Regions from separate parts of the Salibacterium lacus genome, predicted to be linked through region 2. Evidence: riboswitches for the same ligand, from Rfam matches in the RefSeq annotation. Region 2 holds a riboswitch; the other holds the start of a gene.

Region 1 (7,991 bases), 950 kb from region 2:
CATAGACAGAGGCGTCAAGTGGAAGAAACGGGGAGCCAAAGCACGTGGAAAACGTGGCTTCCGGTTCAGTGATTCCGCGTTCTGTACCAGCAAGCTTGCTCGTGTACCCGCTCAGAAAATGATACATCGCCTGTTCTTTTGTCAGCCTGCTGATCGGGGGCAGCACACCGAAGGCATCAGCGGTAAGGAAAATGATCGTTGATGGATGGCCGGAGCGGCTCGATTCCAGCGCGTTTGGTATGTTGTCCAGCGGATAGGCCGCCCGCGTATTCTCCGTTACATCAGTGTGCGTGTAATCAGGAGCACCGGTTTCGGAGTCGACATGAACATTTTCAAGCACAGCCCCGAAACGAATCGCATTCCAGATCTGCGGTTCTTTTTTCTCTGATAAATTCACGCATTTGGCATAGCAGCCGCCTTCGATATTAAAAATGCCGTTGTCCGACCAGCCGTGTTCATCATCACCGATCAAATGCCGGTTTGGGTCGGCTGACAATGTCGTTTTCCCCGTACCCGACAGCCCAAAGAAAAGGGCGGTATCTCCTTCTTCTCCAACATTGGCAGAACAATGCATAGGCAGAACATTCTGCTCTGGAAGAAGGTGATTCATAACGGAAAAAATCGATTTTTTCATTTCTCCGGCGTATTCCGTTCCTCCGATTAGTATAACCCGTTCTTCAAATGAGAGGATGATAAAGGTTTCCGAATCGGTGCCGTCCCGTTCAGGATCGGCCTTAAACTGCGGGGCGCTGATAATAGTGAAAGGTTCCATACCTGTATCACGGTCCGGTCCCCCGGAACGCAGAAATAATTGACGGGCAAACAGGTTGTGCCAGGCGAACTCATTGACAGCCAGGATTGGAAGCTGGTAGGAAGCGTCCGCTCCTGCTGCCCCGTTTGTGACAAACAGTTCTTCTTTATTTTCCAGGTGATGGAGAACCTGATCATACAAGGACGAGAACACGTCCCTGCTGATCGGCCGGTTGACCTCTCCCCAATCCACTTTTTCCGCGGAAACGCTGTCATGAACGATAAATTTATCTTTGGGGGACCGTCCGGTATACTCACCTGTCGCGACAGAAAGGGCACCGTTTGAAGTGAGCATTCCTTCTCCCCGGGAAAGGGACGTTTCGATTAAACGGGACACAGGAAGGTCAATATTGACGTTCCTTCCTTCCATCAAACGGGTTAAAGGGGTGGAAAAACGGGACGACATCATGGCGGAAAATCCTTTCTTTTATCAGAATATTGTTTTTGTTACGAATTAGTATAACACATTTAGATAATCAGTCTATACTTTTTATTCAAAAATGTTATGCTTTTCTTTGTTTCAAAAGGAACGGGCAGAGGGAAGAAATATGTTATACTATAATGAAACAAAACAGGAGGGTTCTTTATGAATAACTTGTCCTCCATCGTCGTCTTTTACGATCAAAGCTGCGGCATCTGCCGGGAGTCCAAACGCATCATCGATAAAAGAGATCCTGCAGGTATGATCACGTGGCTCGATATTCAACATCCCGATACACTGGAAAAGTATCCACTATTAAAAGGGAGGAATGTACAGGAAGCCATGCATCTTCTGGAAAATAATACGTACCTTTATACCGGATTTGCAGCGGTGAAGCGGATCGTACAGCTGCTTCCGGCCGGAAAGTGGGTGGCTCCGTTATTTCACCTGCCCGGATCGGATCAGATCGGGGAAACACTGTACCGGCTTGTTGCCCGCAACCGCCATACATTCTCAGGAGCAGCGTGCGAGTCCGGAACCTGCGGTATCAAGCGCTGATTATTTGACAGAAATCTTGTTGTAAGGTACTATAACTGTTGAACGGATACTCTTATCCCGAGCTGGTGGAGGGACAGGCCCCTTGAAGCCCGGCAACCATCCTCCTCTTGCAGGAGGCAAAGGTGCTAACCTGGAAAGACGGAATAACGTCTTGGAAGATAAGAGGCGAAAAAGGTGAACGGATCAAGACCCCTTTTCCTCGCCATGGAAAAGGGGTCTTTATGTTTTCATGAGATAAAGAAACACTGTTTACGCCTGCTCGTCTTGGAGATGTAAGAACATAGGGAATGAGTGCCGTAACGATCTAATACGAAGAGGAGGCAGTACACGTGTCTACGGATGGAAGACGTTTATTTACATCAGAATCAGTAACAGAAGGTCATCCGGACAAGATCTGTGATCAAATCTCCGATGCCATTCTGGATGAAATCATATCGAAAGACCCGAATGCCCGGGTAGCATGCGAAACGGTCGTGAATACAGGACTCGTACTGGTAGCAGGGGAAATTACCACGTCAACGTACGTGGATATTCCAAGTATTGTCCGCGAAACGCTGAAGAAAATAGGGTATACAAGAGCCAAATATGGTTTTGACCATGAAACGTGTTCTGTTTTGACATCGATTGATGAGCAGTCGTCGGATATTGCCCAGGGAGTGGACCGTGCGCTGGAAGCTAGAGAAGGGCATATGACCGAAGGAGAACTGGAGGCAATCGGGGCCGGTGACCAGGGGTTGATGTTCGGCTATGCTGATAATGAAACGCCGGAACTGATGCCGCTCCCGATTTCTTTGGCACACAAACTGGCACGCCGCTTGACCGAAGTACGCAATGATGGAACGATTCCTTACCTGCGCCCGGATGGTAAAACCCAGGTGACGGTCGAATACGGCGAAGACGGGAAGCCGCTGCGGGTGGAGACAATCGTTATTTCAACGCAACATCATGCCGATATACCGCTGGACGAGATCGACAAGGACCTGAAAGAACAGGTTATTAAACCAGTCGTTCCGGAACACTTTCTTGATGAAGAGACGAACTATTTTATTAATCCAACCGGCCGCTTTGTAATCGGCGGTCCGCAGGGAGATGCCGGACTGACCGGCAGAAAAATCATCGTTGATACGTACGGCGGTTATGCCCGTCACGGCGGCGGGGCTTTTTCCGGAAAAGATGCGACAAAAGTGGACCGTTCCGCATCTTACGCCGCCCGTTATGCTGCTAAAAATATTATTGCGGCGGGGCTTGCCGAAAAATGTGAAGTGCAGCTTGCCTATGCGATCGGCGTGGCACGTCCTGTGTCCGTCTCGGTGGAGACGTTTGGTACGGCGGAAGTGTCCGAAGAGATTCTGGCTGAGCTTGTCCGCAACAACTTTGATCTCCGACCGGCAGGCATTATAAAAATGCTCGATCTGCGCCGGCCGATTTACCGGCAGACTGCAGCCTACGGTCATTTTGGCAGAACAGATGTTGAACTGCCGTGGGAAGCCGTTGATAAGGCGGAAGCACTGAAAGAACAGGCCGCGCAGAACAAATGAAAAAATAAGCCTGTATGAAAAGAATACACAGATAAAAATCCGGACGTGTAGATGACATTCTCTATTGGAATGCGGCAGCGTCCGGATTCTTTATACGGCATTTGTTTAAACAAAGAGAGCAGACGGCAGACAAAGGAATGACGGTTCAGGAATCAGACGCTAATTCTTTGTAGTATCTGCTTTTTTCTACATAGGACTGCTGAATACGGTGCATCTCGTTCAGGTCCTCATCGGTCAGGTCACGGACCACCCTGGCAGGACTTCCGACGGCGAGAGTGCGCGGTGGGATCACCTTTCCAGGCGGTACAAGGGAACCGGCACCGATGAAAGCTTCTTCACCGATCTCTGCACGGTCCAGAATCTTGGCCCCCATCCCGATCAGCGCGTTTTTTCGTATGATAGCACTGTGCAGGATGACCATGTGGCCGATGGTAACGTCATCTTCAACAATCAAGGGGTTCTTCGGACTCTGATGGAGAACGGATTGATCCTGAATATTGACCCCGTTACCGATGATGGTGGGAGCAACATCTCCACGAATCACGGTGTTGAACCAAACACTTGATTCTTCGCCGATTTTCACATCACCGGTGATGGTCACATAATCGGCTGTGTAAGCGGAATCTGCGATCTCTGGAAATTTTCCTTTATAATCATAGAGCATGGCGGAACCTCCTAATCTTTCATAAAATTTTACTTACTTTAATGTAAGTTTAGCAAAAATCATAGTAAAATGGATAGTGCAGGGATTGTTCGAGTTCGATGCAGCGACGGAAAGGCAGGAACAAATAAGATGATAAACACATGGTTAACGGAAAAACCACGCGGTACCATAGTGCTGATACATGGAGTCGGTGAACATCACGGCCGTTACCAGGAATGGATCAATCGTCTGAACACCCGGGGTTTTCATGTCGTTGCCGGTGACCTGCCGGGACACGGGAAAACAAGAGGAAAAAGAGGTCACATTGACCGTTTTGATCAGTACATAGACGCTGTGTACAACTGGTATAAAGAGGCAGCTGCTCTTGATGTTCCGGTATTTCTTTTCGGACACAGCCTGGGTGGGTTGATTGCAGTACGGACATTGATGGAAAAATACCTGCCGGTTCAGGGAGTTATTCTTTCCTCTCCGTGTCTCGGGCTGGCGGATTCCCCAAAAAGAGGGGTGGAACTCGCCGCGAAAATGATGCACCACGTGACTCCTTCGTTCAGGGCCAAATCAGGGATTACAGCAGAGCTCCTCACCAGACATGAAGAGACAAGGGCGGCATTCAGGCAGGACGACTTAATCGTACCGACGGTAACACTCCGGTGGTACCGGGAGTTAACGAAGGCTGTAAAACAGGCTCAACTTTATCCGGATTATTATCCGGATGTTTCCACTCTGGTGATGCAGGCTGGTGAAGACTATATTGTAGATAGGTTTTCGGTACGGCGCTGGTTCAACCAGCTTCACATCTCAGATTGTGCGTACCGGGAATGGAAAGGGTTGTATCATGAGCTGCTTCATGAGCCTGAGCGCGAAGACGTATTCAGCTTCCTGATGCACTTTGTGGAACAACGCCTTGAAAAGACGATGCAGGAAGAAGGAGGATGACTATGAAAGTACCAGCGACGCCATGGACCATGATGTACAGCATCTACCGGGAAGTTATTCCGGAGGTGCACCGCCTGCTGGGACAGTGGCGGGAAAAAGCGGAACAGATACCGAATCCGGAACTGAAGAGACAGGCCTTGATAAGCATTGAGAATAAAGCCTTTCATTGTGAAGGCGGCGGGGTGTATGCCATGTTTGCCCCGGAAAGCAGGAGAGAGAATGTGCTTCAGTTCATTATTGCCTACCAGACGATCTGCGATTATCTGGACGGCCTTTGTGACTGGAGTGAGTCCCAGAACCCTGATGATTTTCATATGCTTCACAAAGCGCTGCAACATGCGCTTGAACCGGGACGTGAGGTGGAGAACTATTATTTTTACCGGGATGATCAGGACGACGGGGGTTATTTGAAGGAATTAGTAGAAACCTGCCAGTCTCATCTTGTGATATTTCCCGGCTTTTGGAATGTGAAAGAGTACATGGAGGAATTATCTCATTACTACAGGACTCTTCAGGTTCATAAGCATGTTCAAAAAGAAGAGCGTGTACCGAGGTTAACTGCCTGGTTCGATGAAGTCAAAGAGGACTTTCCTGATATCCGGTGGTACGAATTCAATGCCTGTACCGGCTCTACACTTGGAATCTACGCACTCGGAGCTTACGCCGCCAGATCCCACCTGGCAGACGTCCAGGCCCGGTCCATCAAATCGGCTTACTTTCCGTACGTGCAGGGCGTTCATATTTTACTGGATTACTTTATTGATCAACAGGAAGACATTGCTGATGATGAACTTAATTTCTGTGCGCAGTATGAAGACGAAGAAGAAATGGTGGAACGGATCCGCTACTTTAAAAAAGAAGCGGAGAAAAAAGTGCGGAAACTGCCGGATGCGGGCTTCCATTCGCTGATTGTGAAAGGATTGTTCGCGATTTATCTGGCGGATGAAAAGGTGCAGACGGAACCGTCGATGAAACAAACGGCGAAACGTTTCATCCGTTTCGGGGGGCTGCCGGCAGCGTTCTTTTACATTAACACCTGGATCTACCGGCGGAATTCCAAATCAATATACGGGTAAAAAAAAGCAGCGGCTTCACGAGGAAGCGGCTGCTTTTTCAATAACGGTGAGCTCTCCTGTTTCGGGGGAGATGGCCAGCCCGTGGACCGGAGTATCTGCCGGAAGGAGAGGGTGGTTCCGGATGATACCGGCACTGTTTCTGACATTCTCTTCGACGTCTGTGAACCCATGCATCCATTTGTCCAGATCCACCCCGGCGTAGGCTGCTTCCTGGAGCCGGCTTGTATCGGCGCCGCGGGACTCTGCCTGGCTGAAAATATCATCCGACGTTAAACCGGTCATGCCGCATCCGTAATGCCCGATCACAGCCACTTCGTCGGCTTTTAGGGCATAAAGGGCGACAATGATGCTGCGCATGATACTGTCATAAGGGTCTGTTACCATGGCCCCGGCATTCTTAATGATTTTGGCATCGCCGTTTTTCAGATTTAATGCTCTGGGGAGCAGCTCAACGAGCCGAGTGTCCATACACGTCAAAATAACAATTTTCTTATCCGGAAACTTGGACGTCTGTAAGGGTTCGTACTCTTTTCCTTCTACAAATTTTTCATTAAAAGAAAGCATGGAATCAATGATTGTCATATATACTCACTCCTGTCTTTTATCAAAAATGAATAAAAATGGGGGATGATTCACTTGATTCATAAATTCATAGCGCAGCACCTGTATATCTCTTTGAGGCAGGGCGGCAGCGTATTCTTCGAGTTTATCTTTTTCCATTCTGCCTTCGGGATGTCCCGGATACACGACGACAAAAAGAAGACCTCCGGGTTTTATGATATCCAGCAGCTGTGAGATGGCTTGTATCGTCGTTTCCGTCCGGGTGGTGATTGTTTTATTACCCCCGGGAAGATAACCGAGGTTAAAGACGGCTGCTTTCAGTTTTTTCCGGTGGTCCGCAGGGATCTGTGCCGCTGCGTGCTCATGACCTTTGTTTATAAGGGTTGTCCGCTCATAGAGAAGATGTTTGTCAAGGCGTTGTTTTGTTTGTTCCAGTGCCTCTGTCTGAATATCAAAACTGAATACATGTCCGCCGCTGCCGACGCAATGTGCAAGATGAAGGGTGTCCCGCCCGGTGCCTGCGGTGGCGTCAATGGCTGTATCTCCGTTTTCGAGCACCCTCTCCATCCATTCTTTGGCAAATGTCAGCACATCGGGCATTGTCATCGTGAAAGGGCTGCCTCCGGCTGGTGATATTTTCCCTGCCAGCTGTTACGGCGCTCAAGTTCCGCATCGATGGCATTTAGAACTTCCCATTTGTTCAGGCTCCACATCGGCCCGATCAGCAGGTCGGCAGGGCCGTCCCCGGTCAAGCGGTGAATGACCATGTCAGGCGGAAGCAGTTCAATCTGGTCAACGACAAGATTCACGTATTCTTCCATGTCCATGAACTCAAGCAGCCCCTGCTCATATTGATGAACCATCGGGGTGTGTTTCAGCAGATGCAGCAGGTGGATTTTAATGCCTTGTACATCGAGTTTTGCCACTTCAGCCGCCGTTTCCTTCATCATTTCGTAGGATTCCTGCGGCAGTCCGTCAATGATGTGGGAACAGACGCGGATGCCGTGGGCGCGGAGTTTGTTCACTCCTTCTTTATAGCATTCAAAGTCGTGGGCCCGGTTAATAAGGTCGGCGGTACTTTCGTGAACGGTCTGCAGGCCGAGTTCAACCCAGAGGTGGGTGCGTTCGTTCAGTTCAGCCAGGTATTCGACGACATCATCGGGCAGGCAGTCAGGTCTGGTCGCTATGGCGAGACCGACAACCCCGTCCTGTTCAAGAATAACTTCAAACATGTCACGAAGCTCTTCCACGGGGGCATACGTATTGCTGAATGCCTGAAAGTAACCGATATACTTTCCGTTTTTCCATTTTTTGTGCATCCGGTCTTTGATCTCGTGAAACTGTTTTACCAGATCATCACGCCGGTCACCTGCGAAATCTCCGGATCCCCGGGCCGAACAGAAGGTGCAGCCGCCCGACGCTGCTTT
Region 2 (7,991 bases):
CTCCAGCCGCCGGTGAACACGACGCCGGCTTCCTTTAATCTGCGGCCGCCTCCTTCATAGCTGTACACGTCCTCGACGGTACCGCCTGGACACCGCGATGTAAGAACGACCGGGACGCCCCGTTCGAGCAGAGTATAAACAGGCGCGGTAATAGAGGGAGGGATGTTTCCTATTCCCATCCCCTCCAGTACAATACCGTCCAGGGGAAAAGAAGAAAGGTGTTCGACTACTTCCGGTTCCATTCCGGTATACGTTTTGAGAAGTGGTACTTTTTTATCCATCGATCCAGCAGGAAACACATGCCTGTGCACAGGGCGGTGATTCAAATGGATACGGTTATTGACGAAACGGCCGATTGGACCGGTTTCGGGGCTCTGAAAGGCCGCTGCGTTGGAAGAGTGCATTTTCATAACATCCGCTGCGGCGTGAATTTCTTCATTCATCACGACAAGTACTCCTGCTCCGCGCGCCTGATCGTCGGCTGCTGTATGTACGGCGGCAGCAAGGTTAAGCGGTCCGTCCGGACTCAGATCGCTGTCTGACCTCATCGCGCCCGTGATGACCACAGGGACGTCCCTGTTATGAAAAAGGTCAAGCAAAAAGGCGGTTTCTTCCATCGTGTCGGTACCGTGAGTAATCACAACCCCGTCGGCTTGAAAACGATGAATCCGGTCCTGCATCCCGTGATATAAAGAGACCATGCGGCCGGGCGTCATGTGAGGAGAAGGCAGCTGCAGAAGTTCCTCCGAAATAATGTGGTACGTATCCGTACCCGGGATCATGGACTGCTGCAGTGGATTCACCTCCCCGGTCGTAATTCCGCCGGTTTCGGTATCTTTTTGCATGGCGATCGTGCCGCCGGTATGTAGAATAACAATGGTTTTCATATACATATCATTCCTTTCGCTGGTCCTGCAATGTAATCCTATCATAAGCTCTCTTTTCCCGTCTGAAAATACCGTGTTAAGATAAAAGAATGAGAGGGGTTGGGAACGAAAGTGATTGCGCTTATAACAGCCGCTCTGGCCCCGGCCATTGCGCTTCTCAGTTACTTTTATCTCCGCAATGAATATGAACCTAATACACTGATCCAGGTTATAAGAGCGTTTGTTATAGGCGCACTGCTTGTATTTCCCATCATGGTGCTTCAATATGCTCTGGAAGCGGAGTCGCTTCTTACCCTGGACTGGGTAAAGGCTTTTGGCAGTGCTGCTGCAATGGAAGAATTTTTTAAATGGTTCCTGCTTTATTCTGCCGTTTACCGGTTTGTACCGTTTCAGACGAGGTATGACGGCATATTGTACGGCGCAGCATTGTCTTTGGGATTTGCATCTGCTGAAAACATCATGTACTTAATGGCTCTTGGTATTGACTCAGCACTCGGACGTGCCTTCCTTCCTGTGTCCAGCCATGCCCTTTTCGGCGTTGTAATGGGGTATTACATGGGAAGTGCCAAAAAGCAGGAGAATCGCCGGCATTTGTTGTGGATGCTGCTTTCCATTATTGTACCGATTGCCCTGCACGGTTTGTATGATTACATTTTACTGACTATTCACGAAAATGTAGTATATATTATTGTCCCGTTTATGTTTTTTTTATGGTGGTTTGCGTTATCGCGTACGAAAAAGGCAGATGGAAAAACAGCATAGAAAGGGTGCGGAAAATATGGCGGTTGATACACGTTACCGCGTTATTGTGCGCTGTCCCGGATGCGGGGAGAAGTATGTACTCCGCGGGAGGACGAACAAAAAAGGAGAACTTGAAACAGGATTCAAGCAATGCGTTTGCGGTAATGAATCCAATCTCCGCATAGATGTAACCCCTGAATAATATTGTTTATTGCAAAACCCGTCGTTATCGTGTACGGTTTTAATAACAACAATGTCATACAGATTCTTATCGAGAGAGATGGAGGGACAGGCCCGAAGATATCTCAGCAGCCTGCCGGGAATCCGGTCAGGTGCTAAATCCAACAGGGAAAGCTACCTGAGCAGATGAGAAGAAGTAAGTATCCATTATGGAAAAAGGTCTTCTTCTTATCCGGGAGAAGACCTTTCTTTATTTTTACATATAATTTTCTGGAAAAGGTGTGAAACAAAATGAGCAGCCGTCATCATGTAGAAACCAGTCTTGTACAAATAGGCAATAATACCGATGAAAAGACAGGGGCGGTGAATCCGCCCGTATATTTTTCAACCGCTTACCGCCACCGTGGTATCGGGCAGTCGACCGGTTATGATTATTCAAGGACGGGCAACCCGACCCGGGATATCCTTGAACGGTCGATAGCTGAACTTGAGGGAGGAGCACAGGGCTTTGCTTTCAGCTCCGGTATGGCTGCTATCCAGACGCTATTTTCCATGTTTTCGTACGGTGATGAAGTCCTGGCTTCCCAGGATATATACGGGGGTACCTACAGGCTTTTTGAAGAAGGATGGACACGCTGGGGCGTGAAAGTTCAGTATGGTGATCCACGATTCATGGAGGATTTTGCTTCGTTGATAAATGAAAATACACGGGCCCTGTTTATTGAAACCCCGACCAATCCACTGATGCAGGAAGCGGACCTTGAAGCATTATCTGCTCTGGCCGGTGAGTACAATCTTCTTCTCATTGTGGATAATACGTTTTATACGCCGCTTTTGCAGCAACCTCTGCAGGAAGGAGCAGACATCGTCGTTCACAGCGCTTCGAAATACCTGGGCGGCCATAATGACGTCATTGCAGGTCTTGTTGTCACCAAAGATGAAAAAACAGGAAACACCATTGGAGACTTTCAGAACGGGATGGGAACCATACTTTCACCGATGGATTCCTGGCTGCTTATGAGAGGCATGAAGACTCTTTCGCTCAGGATGCAAAGACATACAGAAAATGCCAGGGCTGTTGCTGCATTTCTTGAGAACCATGAAAAGATCAAAGACGTACTTTATCCGGGACAGGGCGGGATGCTTTCTTTCCGGATCGAGCATGAAGATTGGGTGGATCCGCTTCTGAAGAATCTGCAGGTGATTACGTTCGCGGAGAGTCTGGGCGGTGTGGAAAGTTTTATTACGTATCCGGCAACGCAGACGCATGCAGATATGCCTGAAGAAGTAAGGACGGCAAATGGAGTGTGCAACAGGCTTCTGCGCTTTTCCGTAGGAATTGAACATGCGGATGATTTAATCACCGATCTCGATCAGGCTCTGAACAACCTTTCCTGATCATGGAGCGGGAAGAAAGGATGGACGTGGAGTGAATATTGTCAGCGAGTTAAAGCAAAGAGTGCTGGTAGGGGACGGAGCGATGGGCACCTACCTTTATGACAAGGGATACAATGGTTCATTTGAGTCACTGAATGTGACGGAACCGGATGTTATTCAGCACGTTCATCAGGAATATGTGGATGCCGGAGCGGACATTATCCAGTCGAATACGTACGCTGCCAATGACGTAAAACTAAAAAAATATTCACTTGATCATGAAGTGGAAAGCATTAACCGGCAGGGAATGCGTATGGCAAAAGAAGCTGCCGGTTCCCGTGCTTTTGCAGCAGCTACTGTAGGTGGAATAACCGGTGTGCAGCCGCTTGATATTACCCGGGATACCATTCTTGAATCTTACTTGAGGCAGATCCAGACTCTGGTTGAAGAACAGCCGGACGTCTTCATGCTGGAAACATTTTATGATGGGCAGGAGCTTTTGGAAACGGTCCGGCTGCTGCGGAGTATGACAGACGTGCCGATTATTGCCCAGGCTGCTCTCGGGGAAGTTGGTGTTATGCATGGAGGTATCCCGGTCACTGAGGTATTTCAGGAACTGAAAAAAGCCGGTGCTGAGGTGGCTGGATTGAACTGCAGGATGGGTCCGTATCATTTGGTAAAATCGTTTGAACATGTTCCATTAATGGAACATATCTATTTTTCCGCTTATCCCAACGCCAGTCTCCCTAATCTTGATGACGGCCGCTTCGTGTATCAGTCCAACCCGGAATATTTTTATCAGCGGGCGCTTGATCTGAAAAATGAAGGTGTCAATATTATCGGAGGATGCTGCGGCACGACCCCGGATCATATTGCCTGGACGGCAGAGGCGGTAAAAAACACGACTCCAATCACAGAGAAGGAAGCTGCACCGGAACCTGCCCGGGAAATTCCGGCTGCGTCACGAATCCATCCGCCGAAACAGCGGCTTGATGTAGTCAATCGTGACAGACCTTCGGTGATGGTAGAGCTCGATCCTCCGAAAAAACTGGCTACGGAAAAGTTTATACGCGGCGCAGAAGCGCTCTATGAGGCAGGAGCAGATGCGGTAACAATGGCCGATAACTCCCTTGCTAGTCCGAGGATTGATAATATGGCAATGGCGGCCGCTGTGCAGAACAGAACAAAAGCACGTCCGCTTTTGCATCTTGCGTGCCGGGACCGGAATCTGATCGGCCTGCAGTCTCATCTGCTTGGTCTGCATACGATGGGAATTCAGGACATCCTGGCTGTAACCGGAGACCCGTCAAAAGTCGGCGACTTTCCAGGTGCAACATCCGTATATGATATGAATTCCACTAAGCTGATTTCCTTGATAAAGGAAATGAATGAAGGCCGGTCGTACTCCGGAACGTCTCTTGGTGAACAAACATCATTCACTGTCGCTGCTGCTTTTAATCCTAATGTCAGGAATCTGCATAAAGCAGCGCAGCGATTGGAAAAAAAGATCGAAGCCGGAGCGGATTATTTTATGACGCAGCCGGTGTATGAAAATGAACAGTTTGAAAACATATACGAGGAAGTAAAGCATTTTTCGACTCCCATCTATATAGGAATTATGCCGCTTGTCAGCAGCAGAAATGCTGAATTTCTTCACAATGAAGTGCCTGGAATCCAGCTGACAGAGGAAATCAGAGCAAGAATGGCAGCATGCGCGCAAGATCGAGAAGCGGCGCAGGCAGAAGGAATCGCCATTTCCAAAGAACTGATCGACGAGTCCCTGAAGTATTTTCACGGAGTATATTTAATAACTCCATTCCTGCGTTTTGATATTACCGCAGAATTAACAGCCTACGTACGCGGAAAAAATAATAAAACATAAAAAAGCTCCAGCAGCTGTAAGAACGACTCCTTCTGTTATAACAGAGGGAGTTTTTTAATAGTAAAGGACGAAGGAAAAATCGGAGGTTGAGTTTGAATGGAAGTAAACCTCCCCATGTAGTGGAAAAGGTGTCTGCGAAAATGGTGAAGAAACAATTTTATAAAATACGTGATTCACACGTCGGATAGGGATGTATAAAAAGTGCAGGTGGGAAGAAAATAACCATAACCGGCATGAAGTGACAGCAAAGAAGGGGGTTCAGCATAGAAATGACTAACAAAAAAGCCCGGAAACGGATAGCGGGAATAATGCTTGTCGGTATCATTTTGACGGCCTTTCCCGTCCGACAGGCAGAAGCGTTTTCCGACCAGATTGTTCAAAAAGGTGCCTCCGGTGATGATGTAGTGGAACTTCAGTCAAGACTTCAGTATAACGGTTTTTATGAAGGCACGATAGATGGTGTGTTTGGATGGGGCACGTACTGGTCGGTAAGAAATTATCAAGATGAATTTGGAATGGATGTTGATGGAATGGTCGGTCCGGACATGAAAGCAATGCTTGAGAAATCAACCAAGTACAATGAAGCATTTGTTAAAAAGGCGCTTGAAGAGGGGAGAGACTTCACGCATTACGGAGGCACTCCCGATGAAATCGAAAAAGGACCCAAAGGAAATGCAGAGGGCGGCAAGAAACAAGAGCAGCCCCGGAAAAAAGAAGAAAACGGCGGACCCCAGCAAAATCAGCGGAATACGCAGAGAAACGGCCAGGCAGGTAAAGACCGGAATAACCAGAAGGGAGACAGCAGTAATGGGGGCAGTGTGGACGAAAATCAATCCAATCGGGCTGATATTCAAAAAGCCATGAACGTTCCTGACGGTTATTCTGAAAATGATATTCAAATTATGTCCAATGCCGTTTACGGTGAAGCGCGAGGCGAACCTTATGTAGGGCAGGTCGCTGTAGCAGCGGTTATTATCAACCGTATGGAGAGTTCTTCTTTTCCCAATACTGCGTCCGGGGTCATTTTTGAACCGAGGGCTTTCACGGCTGTAGCAGATGGTCAGATTTATATGGAGCCAAATGAGCAGGCCCGCAAGGCTGTGTTGGATGCTGTTAACGGTCAGGATCCTTCCGGAGGGGCGATTTATTATTACAACCCGGTCACAGCTACCTCGGACTGGATTTTCGGGCGGGAAACGATAAAAACAATAGGCAAGCACAAGTTCAGTAAATAATGGAGGTGAAATACGGTGGTACGTAACATTATTATAGGAGTTCTGGGACTGGCTTTAATCGGTACCGGATTTTGGGGGGCCGGCCAGGCAGAACAGAATGAAGCACTCCGAATCGAAAACGAGAATAACTATCAGCGCGCCTTTCACGATTTGACTTTTCATTTAGATGAACTTCAGGATAAAGTCGGTACAACGCTTGCGATGAACTCAAAGAATCAGCTGTCAGGTTCGCTGGCCGAGGTGTGGAGAATTTCTGAGATGGCACGCAGTGAATTAGGGCAGCTTCCAATTGGTATGATGGCCCTTCATGATACAGAAGAACTGCTTAATAAAATAGGTGATTTCAGTTATGAGACAACGATGCGGGACCTTGGTCAAGCCCCGTTGTCCAACAAGGAATATGATAAACTTCAGCGGTATTATGAGCAGTCCGGCGAGATTAAAAATGACCTGCGCAAATTACAGGCTTCTTCCCTTAAAAACCAGCTGAAATGGACCAAAGCGGAAGAGACGATGGCAGAAAACGGAAGTCCAATGGATAATTCCATTGCAAATGGTTTTCAGTCGATTGACAACAAGGCAAAAGGATTCAGAGAATCAGGCGCTGCTCCTGATGATCCGATCGATCCTGCTGCTGATAAGCAGATAGCTGAGAAAGTAGAAGGGAAACCACTCAACAAAGAACAGGCTGCAAAAAAAGCAAAACAGTTTCTACACATTCCGGATTCCATGAAAGTGGAAATATCAGAGCTTGAGCCGGGCTCAGCATACGAAGGGTATACGATGACGATGGAAGAACCGGAAGGCGAAGATATTATTTACATGGACATGACAAAAAAAGGCGGGCATCCTCTCTGGTTCTTACAGGCAAGGCCGGTCGATGAGCAGGAGATCAGCTTGAACAAAGCCTCACAGAAAGCTCTCGCGTTTCTGGAACGGAATGGTTTTAAGAATATGGAAATGATTGAAGGGAATCAGTATGATACCATTGGCGCTTTTCAGTTCGCACCGGTCATCAATGGGGTGAAGATTTATCCGGAGACAGTTTATGTGGAGGCTGCACTTGATGACGGGGAAATTGTCGGCTTTAAGGGAGCTGAACATCTTATCAATAAAAAAGAACGCGGCGCCCTGAGCCCGGCAATAACCGAAGAGGAAGCCGAAGAGAAAATAAATCCAAAGGTTGAAGTGAAAGAACGACAGAAGGCGGTTATTGAGACGGAAGACGGTGATGACGTATTCTGCTACGAGTTTTTTGGGACCATTAATAATGACACGTATACCATTTATATTAATGCCGGCAATGGCAAAGAAGAAAAAGTGGAAAAAATGAAGCACGCTGAACCGGTATATGATACCATGTAAGAGAAATATGGGAATCATTTAAAGAAGAAGCTTGAATGCTTCTTCTTTTCCCGTTATTACTAGAAGCGCCGTGACAGGGAGGGGAATATATGATACATATCGGTGATACCATCCATCTTGAACTCGAAGAGGTACATGCGTCTCTGGAGCGGGGCCGTTCGGAAGTCAAAACCTACCGTTGTAAACTGATTGATTATGATAACGGCCTTTTTGTTGTGGATCCACCTGTTAATGCAGAAACCGGACGAACCGGTTTTTTTATGGAAGGGGTGGAGCTCAATGCCTGGTTTATTGGAAAAGATGAAGCAGTATATACATTTGAAA

Evidence for each region. A riboswitch is a leader RNA that binds a small molecule or an ion and turns the genes downstream of it on or off. The one in region 2 is predicted to bind S-adenosylmethionine.
Region 1: linked by a shared signal. The riboswitch ahead of metK (methionine adenosyltransferase) and the one ahead of ACFSUB_RS02980 (methionine biosynthesis PLP-dependent protein) in region 2 are both predicted to bind S-adenosylmethionine.

What each region holds. Positions count from the first base shown of each region.
Region 1 is NZ_JBHUML010000002.1:1,370,285-1,378,275, reverse strand. Features, by position in the region: gene pckA (phosphoenolpyruvate carboxykinase (ATP)) at 1-1,219, opposite strand, end outside; gene ACFSUB_RS07780 (thiol-disulfide oxidoreductase DCC family protein) at 1,397-1,789, shown strand; SAM riboswitch class I at 1,839-1,954, shown strand; gene metK (methionine adenosyltransferase) at 2,119-3,327, shown strand; gene ACFSUB_RS07770 (gamma carbonic anhydrase) at 3,473-3,991, opposite strand; gene ACFSUB_RS07765 (alpha/beta hydrolase) at 4,121-4,927, shown strand; gene ACFSUB_RS07760 (tetraprenyl-beta-curcumene synthase family protein) at 4,930-6,003, shown strand; gene ACFSUB_RS07755 (beta-class carbonic anhydrase) at 6,019-6,585, opposite strand; gene ACFSUB_RS07750 (class I SAM-dependent methyltransferase) at 6,592-7,170, opposite strand; gene ACFSUB_RS07745 (TIGR01212 family radical SAM protein) at 7,167-7,991, opposite strand, start outside.
Region 2 is NZ_JBHUML010000002.1:421,550-429,540, forward strand. Features, by position in the region: gene ACFSUB_RS02965 (asparaginase) at 1-887, opposite strand, end outside; gene prsW (glutamic-type intramembrane protease PrsW) at 987-1,649, shown strand; gene ACFSUB_RS02975 (hypothetical protein) at 1,666-1,830, shown strand; SAM riboswitch class I at 1,894-2,001, shown strand; gene ACFSUB_RS02980 (methionine biosynthesis PLP-dependent protein) at 2,100-3,206, shown strand; gene ACFSUB_RS02985 (bifunctional homocysteine S-methyltransferase/methylenetetrahydrofolate reductase) at 3,238-5,067, shown strand; gene sleB (spore cortex-lytic enzyme) at 5,376-6,302, shown strand; gene ypeB (germination protein YpeB) at 6,318-7,667, shown strand; gene ACFSUB_RS03000 (flagellar brake protein) at 7,757-7,991, shown strand, end outside.